3 regions of the Sporosarcina pasteurii genome follow, and region 3 is predicted to be linked to each of the others. Evidence: riboswitches for the same ligand, from Rfam matches in the RefSeq annotation. Region 3 holds a riboswitch; each other region holds the start of a gene.
The links. Region 3 has a riboswitch for S-adenosylmethionine ahead of metK (methionine adenosyltransferase). Riboswitches for the same ligand answer to the same signal wherever they lie in the genome.
Positions count from the first base shown of each region.

Region 1: it holds a riboswitch for S-adenosylmethionine, as region 3 does, so the genes downstream of both, AB1H92_RS01205 (aliphatic sulfonate ABC transporter substrate-binding protein) here and metK (methionine adenosyltransferase) in region 3, are expected to answer to the same signal.
Region 2: it holds a riboswitch for S-adenosylmethionine, as region 3 does, so the genes downstream of both, AB1H92_RS14010 (homocysteine S-methyltransferase family protein) here and metK (methionine adenosyltransferase) in region 3, are expected to answer to the same signal.

Region 1 covers NZ_CP160452.1:249,316-251,589, reverse strand. Annotated here, with positions in the region: gene AB1H92_RS01210 (ABC transporter permease) at 1-400, opposite strand, end outside; gene AB1H92_RS01205 (aliphatic sulfonate ABC transporter substrate-binding protein) at 417-1,400, opposite strand; SAM riboswitch class I at 1,533-1,643, opposite strand; gene AB1H92_RS01200 (hypothetical protein) at 1,891-2,091, opposite strand.
Region 2 covers NZ_CP160452.1:2,906,399-2,908,672, forward strand. Annotated here, with positions in the region: gene AB1H92_RS14005 (hypothetical protein) at 78-284, opposite strand; gene AB1H92_RS14010 (homocysteine S-methyltransferase family protein) at 500-1,549, opposite strand; SAM riboswitch class I at 1,649-1,749, opposite strand; gene mvk (mevalonate kinase) at 2,112-2,274, shown strand, end outside.
Region 3 covers NZ_CP160452.1:2,511,511-2,513,784, forward strand. Annotated here, with positions in the region: gene metK (methionine adenosyltransferase) at 1-1,041, opposite strand, end outside; SAM riboswitch class I at 1,373-1,493, opposite strand; gene pckA (phosphoenolpyruvate carboxykinase (ATP)) at 1,955-2,274, shown strand, end outside.

The sequences.
Region 1 (2,274 bases), 1.0 Mb from region 3:
ATGGGACCCAGGCCAAAGATGGAATCGAACGAAATGCTTGAATTAACGGGTCCATCAGCTGCTCAAACCATTTAAAGTAGCCGACAACAGACCCCAATACTACCGCGGCTACCGTTCCTGCTAGAAAACCAATCAATACGCGGAAGAAAGTAATTCCTACATGCCCCCAAAGCGTACCTTCTTTCGCTAATTCAATAATCTTTTGTAAAATCGTTGTCGGAGCGGGAAAGACATAGGCGTCGAGTAAGTTGAAACGTACAGCTGCTTCCCATACGACTAAAAGAACAACCGGAATAATGAAGCCAAGTGCGAAACCCCTCACCTTTTTTAATTCAGCACCGACTTTAACCGACTTCTCTTTCGCTTCAAGCAATTCATTTTCATCTATTTTGACCGTCATGTCTTTTCCCCCTATTTCATTCGATTGCCTTTTTTGAATACCGATCAATAATTAATTCATTAACAATTTTTTCAACATCAACATTTTCTTTAATGACATTTTCAGCCTGCAACACATCACCAGCTGCATTCAGTGCTTCAATTTGCTTCGCGCCTGGGATCGGGTCCGAAAAGTCGTTTCGTTCTAGACTCTTTTGTGCAACTTCAAGTGCCATATCCGCCTCTTTTGCTAGGATTTCAGCGGCTTCCTCTGGATTTTCTACAACCCATTTTCTTGCCTTTTCATATACTTCAATTACTCTTTCAACAACTTCTGGATGTTGTTCCGCAAATTCGGATCGTACATTCAACGTTCCGTATGTGTTTTTATCATGATCGCGTAAAAATAATGCCGCACCAGAATCAATTTCAACTTTTGCCATATGCGGGTCCAACCCGGCCCATGCATCGACTTGATTTGTTAAAAGTGCATTCGCTCCATCTGAGTGCTGTAAATTCACGATTTCCAAATCCTTTGATGACAATCCTGCCTCCTCCAATGAACGAAGTAGGAAAATATATGGGTCGGTACCTAATGTTGCAGCTACTTTCTTTCCTTTTAAATCTTCTACTGATGCGATGTTTGAATCGCCCGTTGTCACAAGCGCTGTCCATTCAGGTTTTGAAAAAATATAAACAGACTCAATTGGAGAACCGTTTGACTTCGCAATTAATGCTGCTGCGCCTGCCGTTGAACCAAAGTCGACACTTTTAGAGTTTAAAAACTCAAGCGCCTTATTGCTTCCTTGACTCAGCACCCATTCCACTTCAATGCCTTCTTCATTAAATACTTCTTCTGCCCAGCCAAACTCTTTAAGCGCAAGGCTTGTCGGCGAGTAATATGCATAATCCAAAACAACTTTTTTCGGTTTATTCTTTTCCTCTCCCCCCGCGGATGAACAAGCCGCGAAGATGAACGTTACGCTAACAATGACTGTTAATAATTTAATCCATTTTTTCATTATCATTTCCTCCTACTAATTTATATTAACCAAATATGTATACTCGGTTTTATTGTGATCTAAATCTATGGTTTATCCCTTAATAAAATAAAGAAAAGCCCTCTTCATAAGAAGAGGGCCGAAAAATTCCTCCTCTTATTTTCCAGGTTTGGTAAACCTGTAGGATGTAGCACCTTTTCAGATAGATATCTGCTGGTTGCCGGGCTTCATAGGGCCTATTCCCTCCGCCGCTCTTAATAAGAGATCTATGTAGTTGTAAAAAAATCATTTATAAATTTAATTGATTGAAAATTATTATAGTCTGAAAAAATGTAATTGTCAACACTACATTTCGATTTTAGGTGATTAGTCATAGAAAAAATACTTTTATTTACAGATTTTAACTAATATCAGACAAACTTAAGATTGAACAAGGAAGATTAACACCAAGGAATAGCCAATCAAAAAAACCGCCAAACAACGTCACATATAATGTTCAGCGGCGATACGATTAAGAATTTCTATTCTTATTTTGACCAAATGCAGACTGTACTTGCCCTTCTTCAGTTTTCGCCTCATTCTTTCGAAACACTTCTGTAGCATTCGATTCGGCTGGATCAGAAAGCGGCAATTCGCCAGTGTCTACTGTATATTTGTCCACGTTTGGTTCGTAATCAGCTTTGTTCGGATAATTTTTATGCCTCATTGACATTTCTCATCACTCCTTTTACAAAGATAATGGAAACTTTTCTCTACGAGTACTAGAGATTTCTTACATTACAAAAACAATCGCTCCTATGTGCTATAGTTTAGCCGTTTTTATGTAAAGCTAATCTAAGTAAAAATGACCATCTGCTGTCTTTACTTTGCAAGACTTTATGAAAAGTTATAATTC
Region 2 (2,274 bases), 390 kb from region 3:
TTTAAAAGCGCACGCAGTTTCTGCCATCCTTTTTTGCTCTATACAAAGCCTGATCTGCTTTTCGAAATAATTCTTTCTCATTTGCATATTATAATGCCGTTTTGAATCTCTTGAGGACAAACAGCAATGTAATTAACGCCTACCCCAGTCTTGCGTAAATCACCGCCATTTTCATTGGAGAAACTAACCCACGATTGATTCTGGGCAATAATAACCCCTTCGTGATCCAATACAGCGATTTGATCTACTAGTGAATCGAGAACCGCTAGACTAAAAGGTTGCATCATCTCATCTCCTTTCTCTATAAACTTATGGCTAGGTTTTAGAACAGTTCGATATTCAATGGGAACCTAGCACTTTTATCAATAAAAAAGAGCCCTGTCCTCGTAAGGAGCATGGGCTTGGTCGCTTGTCATTATAGTAGCATATTCTGTTGATTACTTATATCGATAAGAACTCTGTATTGCAGCATAAATCATGGATAGGTAACTACCCTCTCTTAAGCCTTTACGCGATACTCCAAATTATGCTTTTTCAGTGTTTCATCTTCACCGAATAGGAAATGTTTCTCCATATCTGGGGAGTATCTTGAGTTGATTGTTTCCACGCCGACCGCTTCCGCTACAGCGCGCAACATTGCCGGGGAGGCACCACAGCATAACCCAATATAATTTACACCAATTTCTTTTGCCGCTTTTGCCCACTCAGCTAATTCATAACGGTTATGATAAAGCGGGTCTAGCGCAGTTGGGAATGTTGTTTCTAATGGGAGTTCACAACTGCAACCTGCATCTGGTAAATTGAAAAATGTAGGATTTTCTTCTGTCGTACGGTAAGGGATTGGCAATGCCCCAACATAGCCTTCCACGTTTTGTCGGATTTTTTCAAGGTATGGTTGCATCGTATCCGGACCACGGAAACAGTTCATCCCTACAACTAGCGCACCTTTTTCAGAAAGGATTCTACAAGATTCCTCCACCGTATAGCCATCTCTTAAAATATTTTCTCCCATCAATCCTAACGTGATGACTGCAGGTAAATCATGCTTTAAAATCTCCTCTAAAGCAATCACAGCTTCTTCATGGTAATAAAACGTCTCACCATTAATGAAGTCAACTTCCTCTTCCTTACACCATTTTACCATTTCAGCGAACATGCTTCTCACTTGGTCTTTTGATGCCGGATCTTCTGGGTCAAAAATATTCGTATTTGAAATATTCCCCGCTACCAACGCTTCCTCTGTCGGATGTTCTTTGGCAACTTCTTTCGCCAAACGAATCGCATTTCTATTCAATGGTTCCAATAATTCCTCTTTCCCAATAATACGCATTTTTTCTCTGTGGGCATTATACGTAAATGCCAACACAACATCTGAGCCAGCATTCATAAAATCCCTATAAGTCTGTTTCAGCGCATCGGGATTATCTAGCGCAACCTCGGGCACAAATGAACCTGCTTGTAAATAACCTCTTCGCTCTAATTCAAATAAATACCCTTCTCCTACAATTACCGGACCGTCTTTTAACCTTTGCTCCAAACTGCGTTTCATTTCATTTCCTCCTCTTTAATAAGTCGTGCTTTTTATATTTACCAAAAATAAAACCCCTTCTTTTGATAAGAAGAGGTTGATGGTATCAATGTTTCACTCTTCTTATCTCCAAGCTGTACGCTACTGGAATTAGCACAGTACTTTAAAAGTCTGTTGCTGAGGCTTCAAAGGGCCAGTCCCTCCACCTCTCTGGATAAGAAAGTTGCTTATTAAGTTGGTAATGAATACTTTACATATCTTTTAACTGAATGTCAATGTTATTCTGAATATACAAAAATTAACTCACCTCTAAAACAATACAAAATTGCATTGGAACCAAGCACTCAAAATCAACGTCATATGTTTTCGCCGAAAATCCCAGCTTTTGTTCATTGATTGGGTTGTTCATTATCTAGAGAGAAGTTCGTTTTAGAAAAGGATGAAACTTTTTTTGAAAAGGTATAAATTTCACGGATTCTTGATATACATCAAGTCTAAATTTGGGTAATCTATATATACTACTTCAGTTAAAATCAATTTATTAAATTTGCTGACGGCTGAAGCAAAGAAAAGGTGATTGTAGTTGGAAGATTTTTTAGCATCAAAAAGAAATACAAGTGGTTTCTCACATAGTAAAATCATTTTGACCGGAGAACATGCAGTTGTTTATGGAAATCCGGCTATTGCGCTGCCATTTCCACTCAAAGTGGAGGCTATCATTGAAGAAATAACAAGTGACATCATCG
Region 3 (2,274 bases):
GAATAGTTCACGGACGACTTCAACAAGTTTACTTTCCTCCACTTTACCTGTTCCGAATGTGTTAATCGCAATTGAAACAGGTTGTGCAACGCCGATTGCATAAGCAAGTTGCACTTCACAACTTTCTGCAAGACCGGCTGCTACAATGTTTTTCGCAACATATCGTGCTGCATAAGAAGCTGAACGGTCAACTTTCGTTGCGTCCTTTCCAGAGAATGCTCCGCCACCGTGACGTGCATATCCGCCGTATGTGTCGACGATAATTTTACGGCCAGTAAGTCCAGCATCCCCTTGTGGACCGCCAATTACGAAACGTCCTGTAGGATTAATGAAGAATTTCGTCTCTTCGTCAATTAATTCTGCAGGAACAACTGGTTCAATCACATATTGCTTAATATCTTCTTGGATTTGTTCCAGCGTAACATCAGGATCATGCTGTGTAGAAAGAACGATTGTATCAATACGAATCGGCTTGTCATTTTCATCATATTCCACTGTTACTTGTGTTTTACCATCTGGACGTAAGTATGCAAGTTGTCCATTTTTACGAACTGACGCTAATTGATGTGAAAGCTTATGTGACATACTAATTGGAAGTGGCATCAGTTCCGGTGTTTCATTACATGCGTAACCGAACATTAACCCTTGGTCTCCTGCTCCAATCGCTTCAATATCTTCATCAGACATTGACCCATCACGTGCTTCAAGTGCATTGTCTACCCCTGCAGCTATATCTGCTGATTGCTCATCAATTGCCGTTAACACAGCAGACGTTTCCCAGTCAAAACCATATTTTGCTTTCGTATAACCGATTTCTTTTACAGTTTCACGAACAACTTTTGGAATGTCTACATATGTTGTTGTTGTAATTTCACCCGCTACAAGTACGAGTCCTGTCGTAATTGTCGTTTCGCATGCAACACGTGCATTTGGATCTTTTTCTAAAATGGCATCTAAAATGGCATCCGATATTTGGTCGCACATTTTATCTGGATGACCTTCTGTTACAGATTCTGAAGTAAACAGTCGGCGATTTGTCATTGTATTTCCTCCTATATCCTACGAGATTGATACGGTACTCATTTTCCCATGTTAAGCCCCAAAGTATAATTAGGGGAATGGTTTTGCATAGTCCATCCAAGAGCTTTATACACGAGGATAAAGGGTAATTGTATATCAATTGCATCGGCCAATACTTTTGCCGAAAGCTTCACTTAGTCAGTAACAGATTCGCTCATTTAAAAATAAATTTTATTACACTCTTCCGGCCATGTGAATGTACAATGGCTAGATTTTCACTGACAAAAGTTTAAAAAAGCCTTTCACTCACGTCTATACATGAGGAAAGGCATGATTTCATAAGTACCCTTCACTCTTATCATCCAAGGATTTTCACCTTGCATCAGGTTTAGCACCTTTGCAAAATCTTTTTTAAGTATTTGCAGGTTGCCGGGTTTCACAGGGACTGCCCCTCCACCAGCTCGGGATAAGAGTATCCGTTCAATGATATATTGTACGAAAATTGATGTATGAAGTCAAATATTGTTGGCTATTTGATTGTGTTATCCTCATCTAATTTAATGATTAAGTTTCTCTCAATAAATTAGAATTAAAATTTTTTCAATAAATAGTACCGTGTTGCATCTGTTGTTCGTGCGTCCTCGTAAGTCGTTCTTCGTGAGGGCTCTTCCTGTGGGCTCACGCCTGCTCTAGAGAAATAATTTAGCCAGAAAAACGTTCGCCCAGAACGGAAATTAACCTTGTCCAAATTCCTATATTAATTTATTAAGAGGATACGTTATTCATTAACAAAACAAAATTTCTGAAAAGAGTAGAATAATAGTTGACTTTTAAATAGTATAGTATATTATTTTAATTGTGTTATACTAATTAGTGAGATAAAAGATAAATTGCCCAATGACTTGGGACTATATGAAAAGGACGGTACTCAATAATGATTTCAGCGAAAACTAGTGATTCACTTAATGAACTTCTATCTGGTGAAAATATTAACTTTCAACTTTCTGTGCCACAATTAGTTGAAAAGGCAACAACACGTGGAGAGGCGATTTTAACTGCGGATGGTGCAGTTAGCGCACAAACAGGTAAATATACAGGACGTTCTCCAAAAGATAGATACATCGTTGAAGAAGCGTCTTCTAAAGAGAAGATTGATTGGGGTACTGTCAACCGTCCGATCTCTTCTGAAATTTTCGATTCACTTTATACCAAAGTAGTGAACTACCTAAAAGAAAAAGATGAAGTTTTTGTATT